2 regions of the Polaromonas vacuolata genome follow, and region 2 is predicted to be linked to the other one. Evidence: predicted binding sites of a transcription regulator. Region 2 holds the regulator's gene; the other holds the start of a gene.

Region 1 (7,589 bases), 1.3 Mb from region 2:
TTTGAGCTTGACCACATGGGCTTCAGCTTGCAAATCGATTTTTTCGCTTTGGCTTTGTGGGTATGCCGCTTGACCAATCAGCGGGCCTTTTTGCATGCCTGCGACGGGCGCGACTTTTTGCCAGAGCTCTTCGGTGATGAAGGGAATCAAGGGGTGAGCCATACGCAATATGCCTTCTAGCGTGCGTATCAAGGTACGGCGGGTGGCGCGTTTTTGTGCGTCTGTGCCGGTCTGAATTTGCACTTTTGCGATCTCTAAATACCAGTCGCAAAATTCGTCCCAGACGAATTGGTAAATGCTGCTAGCCACATTGTCTAAGCGGTAGTCAGCAAAGCCTTTGGCGATGTCGGCTTCAACTCGTTGCATGGTCGAGGAGATCCAGCGGTCGGCTTGCGAGAAGCTCAGGTAGTTGTGAAACTCCGCGCCCGGTGCGCATTGCGCCTTGGTGTGCTGGGCTAGGCCGCAGTCTTGGCCTTCGCAATTCATCAGCACAAAGCGAGTCGCGTTCCAGAGCTTGTTGCAAAAATTGCGATAGCCTTCGCAGCGCTTGCTGTCGAAATTGATGCTGCGACCCAAGCTTGCCAGTGAGGCAAAGGTAAAGCGCAGCGCGTCCGCGCCATAGGCGGGAATGCCGGCTGGGAATTCTTTCTCAGTGGTTTTACGCACCTGTGGTGCGGTCTCTGGCTTGCGCAGACCTTGTGAGCGTTTCTCTAATAATGGCGTTAATTCAATGCCATCAATCAAGTCAACCGGGTCCAGTACATTGCCCTCCGACTTGCTCATTTTCTTGCCTTGCGAGTCCTTCACCAAACCGTGGATGTAAACGTGTTTAAAAGGGACTTTGCCGGTGAAATGCTTGGTCATCATGATCATTCGGGCGACCCAAAAGAAGATGATGTCGTAGCCTGTGACAAGTACGCTTGACGGCAAAAACAAATCGAGCTCTTTGGTTTTTTCAGGCCAACCCAAAGATGAAAACGGCACCAGTGAGGATGAGTACCAGGTGTCAAGCACGTCTTCATCGCGGCGCAATGTTTTGCCGGGCGCTTGTTTTTGGGCGTCTTCTTCGTTGGCGGCGACGTAGACTTTGCCGTCCTCGTCATACCAAGCTGGAATCTGGTGGCCCCACCAGAGCTGGCGCGAAATACACCAGTCTTGGATATTGTTCATCCACTGGTTGTAGGTGTTGACCCATTGCTCGGGCACAAAACTGACTTCGCCGTCGCTGACAGCATCACGCGCTTTTTGGGCGATGGATTTGCCGGTTGGGTCGCTCTCGCTGACCTTGCTCATGGCGACAAACCACTGGTCGGTCAACATCGGTTCGACCACCGCGCCGGTCCGGGCACAGACGGGTACGGTGTTTTTATGCGGTACGGCTTTTTGCAAAAAGCCACCTTTTTCTAAGTCCACCAGCAAAGCTTTACGGCAGTCGTAGCGGTCCAGACCTTGGTAAGCCGCAGGACCGTTCTCATTGATCTTGGCGTCTAGCGTGAAGATGGTAATTAGCGGTAAGTCGTGGCGCAGCGACACGGCATAGTCGTTAAAGTCGTGCGCGCCGGTTATCTTGACGCAGCCGCTGCCGAATTCACGGTCCACAAAGTCGTCCGCAATCACCGGAATTGAGCGATCGCACATTGGCAAGTCAACGCGCTGGCCAATCAGGTGCTTGTAACGCGGGTCTTCGGGGTGTACGGCCAGCGCGCCGTCGGCCAACATGGTCTCGGGGCGGGTAGTGGCGATGTGCATGCCGCGCATCGGATTGCCATCGGCGTCTAGCTGTGGGCCGTCGCTAAAGCGGTATTCGATATGCCACATAAAGCTGTCGCGGTCTTCGTTTTCAACTTCCAAATCAGACACCGCCGATTTGAGCACCGGGTCCCAGTTGACTAAGCGCTTGCCGCGGTAAATCAGGCCTTGCTCATAGAGCTGGACAAAGGTGGAGGTCACTACCTTGGACATTTTGCTGTCCATGGTGAAGTACTCGTATTTCCAAGACACCGAGTCGCCCATGCGGCGCATCTGGCGCGTGATGGTGGCGCCGGACTCTTCCTTCCACTCCCACACCTTGGCGACAAAATTCTTGCGGCCTAGGTCGTGGCGGGTTTTGCCTTCGGCTTGTAGTTTGCGCTCGACCACAATTTGCGTGGCAATGCCCGCATGGTCGGTGCCCGGCACCCACAGGGTGTTGTGGCCCAACATACGGTGGTAGCGGGTGAGCGAGTCCATGATGGTTTGGTTAAACGCATGACCCATGTGCAGCGTGCCGGTGACATTGGGCGGCGGTAATTGCACGGAAAAAGATTCTTTTTGCGCGTCCAGCGTTGGGTCGTACTGACCGCTTTGCTCCCACAGATCGCCCCATTTGGCCTCAATCGCTGCGGGCTCAAAAGACTTGGCCAAGCTGTCTAACGCAGGGGTGGGCGCGAATACTTTGATGGCTTCTGGCGGAGTGGACGCTGGGGGAGTTGCTGCTTGTGTCATGGGGGCAATGAGAAAGCGGCATCCGGGAATGCCGCTTGTGGGTTGTGAGGGAGTTGGCTTTATTTTATTCGACTCCGCACTGGCTATTGTTTTGCGCTTGTTTGCTACGTTTATAAGCCTGTAGACATATCGAATTTAGGCATCAGAGATGCTGGCTTAGGGAGTAGACATACAGGATGAATAACCTGCATCCGCACAGTGCCATTGGCTTAATCATGCCTAAGCAGTGCTCTGCGGCAGGAGAGGACAAAAGGAATTTTTAGTTGGCACAGTAGTTGCATTGTGGTTGATGTCTGCGATTGAACGCCAATCTTTTGGAGTCGGATCTTGTAAGCGCTCTCCAACCTTCTAACGCAAGCCCTTAGCCCCAATAAAAGGAAAAAAATGGCCTACCTCGCCCCTTCAGAGTTTGTCACCAAAATGGTTGACGCCGGTGAAGCCAAAATCTTCATGTCCACCCGGGACACCCTCATCCGAGCCTTTATGGCGGGTGCGATTTTGGCTTTAGCAGCAGCTTTTGCCGTCACTATCAACGTGCAAACTGGCCAACCCTTGGCTGGTGCCATCCTTTTTCCCGTGGGCTTTTGTATTTTGTATCTGCTGGGTTTTGATCTGCTAACGGGCGTGATGACGCTTTGCCCGTTGGCATTAATAGACAAGCGCCCGGGCGTTACTTTGCGCGGTGTGCTGCGTAACTGGTGGCTGGTGTTTGTGGGCAATTTCGCAGGTGCTTTCACTGTGGCTTTGATGATGGCGGTCATTTTTACCTTTGGCTTTGAAACAGCGCCTGGCAAGGTAGGTGAAGCCATTGGTCACATCGGTGAAAGTCGCACACTGGGTTATGCCTCACATGGTGCTGGCGGTATGTTGACTTTGTTTCTTCGCGGTGTGTTGTGTAACTGGATGGTGTCTACCGGCGTTGTTGGCGCAATGATGTCCACCACCGTGTCGGGCAAAGTGATAGCCATGTGGATGCCAATCATGTTGTTTTTCTATATGGGTTTTGAGCATTCCGTCGTAAACATGTTTTTGTTCCCCTCGGGCTTGATGTTGGGCGGTAACTTCTCCCTTTATGACTACCTTATCTGGAACGAGATTCCCACGGTATTGGGTAATTTGGTGGGTGGCGTGGCTTTTGTCGGTCTGGCTCTGTACTCGACCCATTTGCGCACCGCGCCTAAGCGTGTTGCTTAAGCCTATTTTTTATAACTGACGTGACAGCATTGGTGCACTGTTGCACCAAGCTGGCGTATAAATTTTCTAAATTAAACCTGAAAGTAAAACTATGAATCGCAACGACGTAACCGAGATGATTATTGGTGTAAAGATAGCCAAGAGCATCAAGTGGTCTGATGTGGCTGAACAAGTCGGCCTGTCTAAAGAATGGGTCACAGCCGGGTGCTTAGGCCAGATGACTTTTGATGCCACTCAAGCCGCCAAGGTGGGGGAAGTATTTGATTTACCCGCAGCAGCCATCGCATTGCTTCAAGTGGTGCCCTACAAAGGCTCATTGATTACCGCCGTGCCTACTGACCCTTTGATTTATCGCTTTTACGAACTCATCAGCGTTTATGGCACCACGTTCAAAGCCCTCATTCACGAGGAATTTGGCGACGGCATCATGTCAGCCATTGACTTCAAGATGAACTTGGCGCGTGAGCCTCATGCCATGGGTGACCGGGTTAGCATCACTATGTCGGGCAAATTTTTGCCATACAAATCCTATTGATTGTGTTTCTCCTTAGGCTGCAGCGGCTAAGGCTGCATGCCTAGCGGGCTCACCACCATACTTCACGCTTATGCAAATCTCGGTTGGCCAGTACTCTGACAAAGGTCGAAAGGCGGTTAACCAAGATTTTTGTGATTTCCGTATTCCCGATGAACCTCAGCTCAGTGCCAAAGGCATAGTAGTTGCACTGGCTGACGGTATCAGCAGCAGCCAAGTCAGCCAAATCGCCAGCAAGGCAGCAGTCACGGGATTTATCGAAGACTACTACTGCACTTCTGACGCGTGGTCGGTTAAAACCTCGGCTGAACGTGTGCTAGTGGCCACCAATGCTTGGCTGTCTGGTCAGACCCGGCAAAGCCCTTATCGCTTTGACAAAGACCGGGGCTATGTCTGCACTTTTAGTGCGTTGGTGCTTAAGTCCACCACGGCACACTTACTTCATGTGGGCGACAGCCGCATTTACCGTCTGAGCGGTCAGTCGCTGGAGCAACTCACCAGCGATCACCGCATTTGGTTATCTTCGGAGCAAAGCTATCTCAGTCGGGCTTTGGGTGCAGACTCGCAACTCGAAGTGGACTACAAAGCCCTACCGCTAGCGCTTGGCGATGTATTTTTATTAGCCACTGACGGCGTGTTTGAGTTCGCTGAGCCTGAGTTTTTGGTGACGACTTTGCACAATGGATTGGCCCAAGCACATGGGCTAGATGCTGCGGCTAAGCTAATCGTCGAGCATGCCCTAGCGCGGGGCAGTACTGACAATCTCACCGCGCAAATCGTGTTTATAAAGGCATTGCCTGCACCTTCTGCGGGCGAAATGCCAGAACGCTTGCGCCAGCTCTTACTGCCGCCACTGCTGAGCGCCCGCACAGAGTTTGACGGCTACAGCATAGTGCGTGAGATTCACAGCAGCAGCCGCAGCCACGTTTATTTAGCCCTAGACAACGCCAGTCAAACCACGGTGGCGCTGAAAACGCCAGGCGTTGATATGCATTTAGACGCGGCGCATTTAGAGCGCTTTTTGCTTGAAGAATGGGTTGCCCGGCGACTCAATAGTCCCTACATCCTCAAACCCATGCCGCCCGAGCGTGAGCGCCACTACGTCTATGTGGTTAACGAGTTCATCCAAGGCCAGACCTTGGCCCAGTGGATGATTGATCACCCCAAACCCAGCCTTGATACGGTCAGGGCCTTGGTGGTGCAAATTAGCAAGGGCTTGCAGGCGTTTCACCGGCTAGAGATGTTGCACCAGGACTTACGCCCAGAAAATATACTCATAGACCACACCGGCACGGTCAAGATTATTGATTTCGGTGCTACCCGCGTCGCTGGCCTGGCCGAAACCGCAGCGCTAGGCACGCTAGAGCACATTTTGGGAACCCCTCAATACACTGCGCCTGAGTATTTTTTAGGCGAGCCGGGCAGTAGCCGGTCTGACTTGTTTTCGCTGGGTGTGTTGACCTATCAAATGCTGACTGGTGAACTTCCTTTTGGCGCCGAAGTTGCCAAAACTCGCACTGTTCTGGCTCAGCGTAATCTGCGCTACAACTGCGCATTAGCGGATGACCGTGAAGTGCCAAGTTGGATTGACGCCGTGTTGCGCAAGGCAGTCAACCCGAACCCCGAGAAACGCTACCAAGAACTTTCAGAGTTTGTGTTTGATCTGCACCAACCCAACGCCGAATTTGTAAACAGCCGCCGCGCACCATTTTTAGAGCGCAATCCTTTGCTGTTTTGGAAGCTGCTGAGCTTGTCGCTGGCATTAGCCTGCTTGGCGTTGATCGCAGGATATAGCCGCGCTTGAGATAAAAAAAGTGCGGGTTCCGAATCTTTAATGAATCGCGGATTCAAGTCTGAAGTGCAACTTTGAAATTAACCGTACGGGTGGGTGAGATGTGAGAGCATCCAAGCTTCCCGACTACCAAGTCAAAGTTGCCCAGAATGATTTACACACACCTCACCCGTGACGAACGTTACCAGATTGCAATCCTCGTCAAAGCAAACTTCAATCAAAGTGAAATTGCAAAAATGATGGACCGTGATAAATCGAGCATCAGCCGTGAGTTGCGTCGTAACCGCGGTCTACGAGGCTATCGCCCTAAGCAGGCAAATGACAAAGCCCAAGAACGTAGACTTGCCTGCGCCAATAGTCCTAGAGTTGCTGACTCGACATGGGCTGTAGTGGAGGAAAAGTTGGCTGAGGCTTGGAGCCCCGAGCAAATCAGCGGCCACCTCGAAGCTAGCCACCAACCCGGTGTTAGCTATGAGAGCATTTACCAGTACATCTACGCTGACAAACGCGCGGGCGGCACCTTGCATAAAACACTGCGTTGCCAGAAGACGCGAAAAAAACGCAGCAGTGGCCGTGAACGGCGCGGCACCATCTCTCACCAGGTCTCAATAGAACTGCGACCCGACATCGTGCTTGAGCGTGCGCGCTTTGGCGACTGGGAGGCTGATCTGGTGATTGGTGCCGGGCAGAAGCAAGCACTAGTGACGATTAATGAGCGTGTCTCTCGCTATTCAATAATTTTCCACGTGCCATTCAAAACAGCGCAAGTCGTAGGGGACGCGTTAATCACTTTACTCAAACCGTTCGCTCATTGCGTGCACACTCTCACGACTGATAACGGCAAGGAATTTGCCCAGCATGAACGAATAGCTTCTGCGCTGAGTGCAGATTTCTTTTTCGCCCATCCATACGCCTCGTGGGAGCGTGGGGCGAACGAGAATATGAACGGTTTGATTCGCCAGTTTTTCCCAAAGGGGATGCGCTTTAATTGCATCACCGACGATGACATTGCTTTAGCGATGCACAGGCTCAATCATCGTCCTAGAAAATGTTTAGGGTATCGAACGCCGCATCAGGTTTTTATGGAACAGTTAGAGTCCTATCAGCATACGGTTGCACTTCAAGCTTGAATCCGCCAATCAAAAAATGGTTTAGTTTTTTAGTTTGCATTTTTAAATGTGATGCCAAATTAGCATGACGCGCCGGGGATTTTTTGCGGCGTTGAGTTACTAATTTTGGTCCTAAATTTTTGGTCCTAAAGTTAGCGTTATTTTTTGTGTCGGCGTCACTACGTTTGCGGTAAAACTGCCCCGTCAATAGTCAATAAATCCGTTATCTCGTGTGGTCAAGCGCCGCTAGCGCCAACGCAAGTCTTGCAAAAAAATCTTGCCGCGATTAGGATTTTGCGAGGGATTTTTTAGAAAAAAAATAATGACTTTTATTTTTAACCGGCCTTTGATTGATAGTGTTTACGCCTTTGAGGCAACAAGCGCTAGTTTAGTTAGCAGGCTTTTTACCTAACGTAAATCTGGAGAATGTTTATGGTTCAACTACTCAAAGCCGTGGCTGCTTTTTCTGCATTAGCTG
Region 2 (7,589 bases):
CCGCGCCAAGTCGCCGACAGCCTGCGCCTGCTGCTGCTGGCCAATCCAGTCTTTGACCGCTGGGTAGAGGCGATTGAAATTGCCGGCCCAGGCTTTATCAACATCCGCCTCAAACCCGAAGCGAAACAAGAAACCGTGCGCGACATACTAAAAGCCGGTAGCGTCTACGGCGTCAAGCCACTGACCGGCGAGCGCACGCTGGTCGAATTTGTCTCAGCCAACCCAACTGGCCCGCTGCATGTAGGCCATGGCCGGCAAGCCGCCTTGGGTGATGCGATCTGCAAACTCTTTGCCACTCAGGGCGTAGACGTGTTTCGCGAGTTTTACTACAACGATGCCGGCGTTCAAATTCACACCTTGGCCACCAGCACCCAAGCCAGAGCCAAGGGCATCAACCCGGGCGATCCGCTGTGGTTAGAAAACGCCTACAACGGCGACTATATTGCCGAGATCGCGGCCGATTTCGTCGCGCTTAAAACCGTGCGATCAGACGACCGCGAAGTCACGGCCACGGGCGATATTGAAGACTTGGATGCGATTCGCCAATTCGCGGTTGCCTATCTGCGCCGCGAGCAAGACCTAGACTTGCAAGCTTTTTCGGTACGCTTTGATAACTACTACTTAGAGTCCAGCCTATACAGCTCGGGCCGGGTCGAGTCCACGGTTGAGCGGCTCAAAGAAGCCGGCAAAACTTACGAGCTCGACGGCGCGCTGTGGCTAAAGTCCACCGACTACGGCGACGACAAAGACCGCGTGATGCGCAAAGGCGACGGCAGCTACACCTACTTCGTGCCCGATGTGGCCTACCACTTGGCCAAGTGGGAACGCGGCTTTAGCCGCGCCATCAACATCCAAGGCATGGACCACCACGGCACGATTGCCCGCGTCAGAGCTGGCCTGCAGGCAGCCGACGCCGGCGTGCCGCTGGGCTACCCCGACTACGTTTTGCACACCATGGTGCGAGTCATGCGCAACGGCGTGGAAGTAAAAATCTCCAAGCGCGCCGGCAGTTATGTGACGCTGCGTGATTTGATTGAGTGGACTAGCGCAGACGCCGTGCGCTTTTTCCTGCTCAGCCGCAAACCCGACACCGAATACATTTTCGACATCGACTTGGCGCTGGCCAAGAACAATGAAAACCCGGTCTATTACGTTCAATATGCACATGCGCGAATCTGCTCGGTGCTCGCAGCTTGGGGTGGCGAGCTCGCCACACTCGATAGCGTAGACCTCGCGCCACTGACCAGCCCGCAAGCCCAAGCCTTGATGCTGCTGCTGGCCAAATATCCCGATATGCTGACCAACGCGGCCAGCGGCTTTGCGCCCCACGATGTGGCGTTTTACCTGCGCGAACTCGCCGCCTGCTACCACAGCTACTATGACGCTGAGCGGATTTTGGTCGACGACCAAGCCGTCAAACTCGCCCGCTTAGCGCTGGTAGCGGCGACTGCGCAGGTATTGCACAATGGTCTGGAAGTGCTGGGCGTTAGCGCACCGCGCAAGATGTAAAGCCATTTCAGCAATTCAAGACCGCCTAAACAAACAGCAACACATGCCGCTAAAAATGCAGGCCATGACAAACGGGAGATTTTCAAGCTTATGAACAAACCAACACGCAAGCCTCAGGCCGGCGGAACCATACTGGGCTTGGTGCTTGGCGTATTGCTAGGCTTGGGCGCGGCGCTGGCAGTCGCGGTGTATGTCACCAAAGTACCGATTCCCTTTCTCACCAAAGGCCAGTCACACGGCGCCGAGAACGACGCTGCTGAAGCCAAGAAAAACAAGGATTGGGACCCGAACGCAGCATTGGCCGGCAAAAACCCCGCCAGAAGCGCCGCCAGCGCGTCCGGCACACTTAATCAAGACAGCACAGCACCCGCTATGCAACCACCTGCTTTAACCGCTGCGCCACCCAATACCGTCGACGAAGGCAAAGCCCCTTCTTCCGATCCACTGGGCGACTTGGCCAAAGCCAAAGCGGCGGCAAAACCGATGGACAAAATCAGCACAAAGCCAGTAGCAGCTGCGGCGCCTAGTACCGATCCGTTTAACTACTTCATTCAAGCCGGCGCTTTTCGCACACCTCAGGACGCCGAGCAGCAACGCGCCAAGCTTTCTTTGCTGGGTTTTCAGGCCAAAGTCAGCGAACGCGAGCAATCGGGCAGCATGATTTACCGTGTTCGACTGGGGCCATTTGACAAAAAAGCCGAGGCCGACAAAATTAAAGAGAAGCTGGATGCAAGCTCGGTAGAAACCGCTTTGGTAAGGATCCAGCGATAAACCTGAACTTTCTGTCGTTAAGCCGTCAAACACTGTGTTGGGGCAAGCCTGCCGCGCCAGAATTTTTTCATTCCTCTATTTATTCGGCCTAAGCCAAGAAAGACGATATCCATGCAAAGACGTGAATTCTCACTATCAGCCGTAGCCGCCACCGCAGCAAGCAGCGGCCTGTTATTGCCAAACCTTGCACAAGCCCAAGCCAAAGCGCCAAAAGAAGGCAGTGATTACCTGCTGCTGGACAGGCCAGCACCAACCGAAGCACCCGCCGGCAAAGTCGAAGTAGTCGAGTTCTTCTGGTACAGCTGCCCGCACTGCAACGCTTTTGAGCCGCAACTCACGGCATGGCTAGCCAAGATGTCCAAAAACGTGAGCTTTAGACGCGCTCCGATTGCCTTCCGGCCCGATTTTGAGCCTCAGCAGCGGCTTTACTACGTGCTCGAAGGCATGAACCGTTTAGGCGACTTGCACGCCAAGGTTTTTTATGCAATTCACGTTGAAAAACAAACCCTGAACAACGCCGAGCAAATCGCCAACTGGATCGCCAAGCAAGGCGTTGACAAGGCCAAGTTCATGCAAGCCTACGAGTCATTCCCAGTGGTGACCAAGGTGCGCAAGGCGGTGCAATTGCAAGACGCCTACAAGGTCGATGGCGTGCCGGCTTTAGGCATTGCAGGAAAGTATTACACCTCGGGCTCGCAAGCCCAGTCTATGGAACGCGCTCTGACGGTGGTCGATTATTTGGTTGGCTTGCAGATCAAAGCCTAAGCAGCCTATAGCGTCGCTTTCACCCGGTTACGCATTGGTTTGAAAGCGCGCCAGCGCCCAAAGCCCGCCGCAATTTTTGCAGCGGGCTTTTTTTGTGTTCTTCTTATTTTGTTACGCTCACTTTGACGCTGTGGCAATCAGATACATTGCAAAAGCTGAGCGTTCAAACGCATGGCTACAATAAACAATCTATGCAGCAAGATTCGTGCCCCTTATGAAAAAACTCCACGCCCTGATGGCTGTCCTGGCAACCGTGACAGCCCTTTCCGCGACAGCAGCTTACGCCCAAAGTGCGCCAAAAGCCGACCGCGATATGCCCATGAATGCTGAGGCGGACGCACTGCGCTACGACGACCTCAAGCAAACCAGCGTTTTCACTGGCAATGTGGTGATCACCAAGGGCACCACCATTATTCGTGGTGAGCGCGTCGATGTGCGCCAAGACCCCCAAGGCTATCAATTTGCCACCGTCATCGCGCCCGCAGGCAAGCGAGCCTTCTACCGCAAAAAGCGCGAAGGAGTTGACGAGTACATTGAAGGCGAAGGCGAATTAATCGAGTACGACAGTCAAGCCGACATTGTCAAATTCACCCGCCGCGCTGAACTGCGCCGCTACAACGGTACTACCTTAGTCGATGAGACAAGCGGTGCCTTAATTACCTACAACAACAACACCGATGTCTTCACAGTAGACGGCGGCGCGAAAAACAGCACTGCCGCCAACCCCACTGGCCGGGTACGCGCCCTGCTCTCACCACGCACAGCAGCAGCGCCGCCCAAAGTAGCGCCAACAACTACCCCCGGCCCGGTGCTACGCCCTAGCCTGCGCTTGGGCGCGGACAAAAACTAAGAAACGCATGCAATCGGGTAACACCACCTCACCACTCAACGCATCGAGCGCCAGCAACGCCGTACCAGGCACCAGCCAGTTAATAGCCAACGGTCTACAAAAAGCCTACGGCAGCCGCAAGGTAGTTAAAGACATTTCGCTAGCCGTCAAAAATGGCGAAGTCGTGGGTTTACTAGGCCCTAACGGGGCTGGCAAAACCACTTCTTTCTACATGATTGTGGGTTTGGTGCGCGCCGATGCCGGCAACATCAGCATTGACGGCCAGCCGATAGAAAACATGCCCATACACCGGCGTGCCAGTCTGGGCCTGAGCTATCTGCCGCAGGAAGCCTCTATCTTTCGCAAACTTACAGTACAAGAAAATGTGCGCGCAGTGTTGGAACTGCAATACGATGCTGCCGGCAAACCACTCAGCAAAACGGCCATTGATCAGCGCTTAGACACCTTGCTAGAAGACTTGCGCGTCTCCCATCTGCGCGACTCGCCAGCGCTAGCGCTGTCCGGTGGTGAGCGCCGCCGCGTCGAAATCGCCCGCGCACTAGCCACCCAGCCGCGCTTTATCTTGCTTGACGAGCCGTTTGCTGGCATTGATCCGATTGCCGTGATCGAAATTCAACGCATCATCGGCTTTTTAAAAGCCCGCGGCATAGGTGTTTTGATCACCGACCACAACGTGCGCGAGACACTGGGCATTTGCGACCACGCCTACATCATCAGCGACGGCCAAGTTCTGGCCAACGGCACGCCAACAGAAATCGTCAACAACGCAGATGTGCGCCGGGTCTATCTGGGCGAACATTTCCGAATGTAGGCACAGCGCAGATGAAACAAGGCTTGTCACTGCGCGTCTCGCAGCATCTGGCGCTCACGCCCCAGTTGCAGCAATCGATTCGCCTGCTGCAACTCTCGACCTTAGAGCTCAGCCAAGAAGTCGAACAAATGCTGGACGAAAACCCTTTTCTAGAGCAATCCGAAGACAGCGCAGCGCGCGAGGACTTCGGCCTAGACCAAGTTGACTCGCCGGTCAGTCAAGAGGCTCAAGAATTTGAATCCGTCGCCGAATTCACGCCCTCCCACGACTCGACCAGCAGCAGTCAAAGCACTAGCGAAAACTCAAACGACAACGACAGCACGCCCGAGATCAGCTCTGAAGCCAAGCTCGAAGAAAGCTGGGACGGCGACGGCACAGTAGAGACCTCAGCAGACGACGGCGAATGGGGCGGCGACGCTCAGCCACGTAAAAACAATGGCGATGACAGCGACGCCGATGCCTCTGATTTGGCCCGCAGCCATGAGTCGCTGCAAGACCATCTGCACCGCCAAGCGCTTAGCCTGCGCTTGTCTGAAGAAGACCGCGCCGCGCTGTACTTTTTAATCGAATCACTCAACGACGATGGCTATTTGGAAGACAGCCTAAGCTCGCTCGCCGCAGGTCTAGCCGGCGCTGAACCCGAGCAGCTCGAAGACCGTGAAGATCTAGAACAGCACTTCACAATTGCCCTCAAGCTGCTGCAACACATGGAGCCCGCCGGCGTAGGCGCACGCCACTTGGCCGAATGCCTAAGCCTGCAACTGCTCGAATGTGAAAGCAGCCAAGCGGTGAGTGCGGCCAAGGCTATTTGTCGCCAACCCATGGAGTTACTGGCCAAGCGCGACATCAAGCGCTTAGTTCATCTGTGCGGATTTCCTGACGCCGTCATACGCGCAGCGATTGCTCTCATCGCCAGACTTGACCCCAAACCGGGCCGGCGCTTTATCAATGTTGAGCGCAACCTAATCGTGCCCGATGTGCTGGTCACCAAAGTCGCCAAAGGGTTTAAGGTCGCGCTTAACAGCGACGTAATGCCGCGTCTACGCGTGCACGACATCTACGCCAACGCCCTGAAGCAACACAAAGGCCAAGGCGGCCCGGCACTCACCCAGCGCTTGCAAGAAGCGCGCTGGTTTATCAAAAACATACAGCAGCGCTTTGACACCATTTTGCGAGTCAGCACCGCCATCGTCGAGCGCCAGAAAAACTTCTTCACCCACGGTGAGTTAGCCATGCGGCCGCTGGTGCTGCGCGAGATCGCAGACGAGCTCGGTCTGCATGAATCGACCATCTCACGCGTGACCACCGCCAAATACATGAGCACGCCGTTTGGCACTTTTGAGCTGAAGTATTTCTTCGGCTCAGCGCTGGGCACAGAAACCGGCGGCAACGCATCTAGCACCGCAGTGCGCGCGCTGATTAAGCAGTTTGTGAGCTCAGAGAGTTTAAAAAAACCACTGAGCGACAATCAGATATCCGAAATGCTCAAAGAGCAAGGCATTGAATGTGCACGCCGCACCGTCGCCAAGTACCGGGAAGCCCTGCGCATAGCGCCGGCAAGCCTGCGCAAAGCCCTCACCTGAATCTAGAACTATGAACCAACTTCAACTATTCCTACCCTGCGCCGCCGGCGTCGAAACCTTGCTGGCCACCGAGATCAAACGCGTCACCGGCATAGACGGCAAAGCCTGGCGCGCCGGCGTACAGCTGCAAGCCTCGTGGCGCGATGCCATGCTGCTGAATCTGCACAGCCGCCTAGCCCAGCGCGTGTTGATCGAGTTGCAACACCGCCAATACCGCAGCGAGCAAGACCTCTACAACGCCGCCGCCGAAGTGGCGTGGGAAATTTGGTTCACGCCCAAGCAAACCTTTAAGGTTGAGATCACCGCCCAGCACAGCCCGCTGACCAGCTTGAACTTTGCCGCGCTAAAAATCAAAGACGCGATTGCCGACCGTTTTCGCGACAAGTTCGATGTCCGTCCCGATGTCGACACGCGCTGGCCAGATGTGCGCGTCTACGTCCACCTGACCACAGAAACCGTGACGATTTATATCGACAGTTCAGGCGAGCCACTGTTTAAACGCGGCTGGCGCGAAGACAAAGGCGATGCACCACTGAAAGAAACCTTGGCCGCCGCCATGATCGCCGCCAGCGGCTGGGATGAATTGTGCAAGCAAGGCGTAGCACTTTATGACCCCTGCTGCGGCTCCGGCACGATTGCCATCGAAGCGGCGCAAATTGCCTGCAACATCGCGCCCGGCATTAACCGTCGCTTTGCTTTTCAAAAGTATTTACCGTTTCAAGCCCACGTCTGGGACGGCTTGCTAGACCAAGCCGAAGCAGCTATTACCGAGCCCACGGCAGAAGTCTTTGGCAGTGATGTGTCGTTTCGTATGGTCGACTTTTCTGAGCGCAACGCAGAGCGCGCCGGTGTTGCTGGCGCAGTTCAGTTCAGAGGTGGCGACGCACTCCAGCGTATGCCGCCAGTCGCCTCCGGCGTGATGCTGGTTAATCCACCCTATGGTGAACGTATCGACGTCGCCGGCGTAGCTGGCATACCCGCGCTGCAAGGCAGAGACCAAAGGCGCAGCCAGTTTCAAGGCCAAAACATTGACGAGTTTGGTCAACCCGTGGCGCGCGACGAATCCCCACAAGTTAGCCGCGACCGCAGCAACAACCCCGGACGCGAGCAAGCCCAAACCGAAACCGGCGAGCAAGCGTCTGAATTTTTTCCACAGCTGTCCGCGCACTGGAAGAAAAACTACGCCGGCTGGACGGCCCATGTGCTCACGCCAGACCTTAAGCTGCCGGGCAAAATGCGCCTCAAAGAATCGCGCCGCGTACCGATGTGGAATGGCCCAATCGAATGCCGCTTGTTCCGC

The links. Region 2 encodes sigma-54, which starts transcription at its own class of promoters, with help from an activator protein. Its sites were predicted from a motif close to TGGCANGNAANCTGCTTT; they were not measured.
Region 1: the regulator sigma-54 is predicted to act here: its motif matches at 2,749-2,766, upstream of HC248_RS04500 (formate/nitrite transporter family protein).

What each region holds. Positions count from the first base shown of each region.
Region 1 is NZ_CP051461.1:950,744-958,332, forward strand. It holds gene HC248_RS04495 (valine--tRNA ligase) at 1-2,484, opposite strand, end outside; gene HC248_RS04500 (formate/nitrite transporter family protein) at 2,869-3,678, shown strand; gene cynS (cyanase) at 3,770-4,213, shown strand; gene HC248_RS04510 (bifunctional protein-serine/threonine kinase/phosphatase) at 4,284-6,014, shown strand; gene HC248_RS04515 (IS30 family transposase) at 6,152-7,132, shown strand.
Region 2 is NZ_CP051461.1:3,520,808-3,528,396, forward strand. It holds gene argS (arginine--tRNA ligase) at 1-1,509, shown strand, start outside; gene HC248_RS16050 (SPOR domain-containing protein) at 1,600-2,280, shown strand; gene HC248_RS16055 (thiol:disulfide interchange protein DsbA/DsbL) at 2,392-3,045, shown strand; gene lptA (lipopolysaccharide transport periplasmic protein LptA) at 3,281-3,895, shown strand; gene lptB (LPS export ABC transporter ATP-binding protein) at 3,903-4,706, shown strand; gene HC248_RS16070 (RNA polymerase factor sigma-54) at 4,718-6,289, shown strand; gene HC248_RS16075 (THUMP domain-containing class I SAM-dependent RNA methyltransferase) at 6,300-7,589, shown strand, end outside.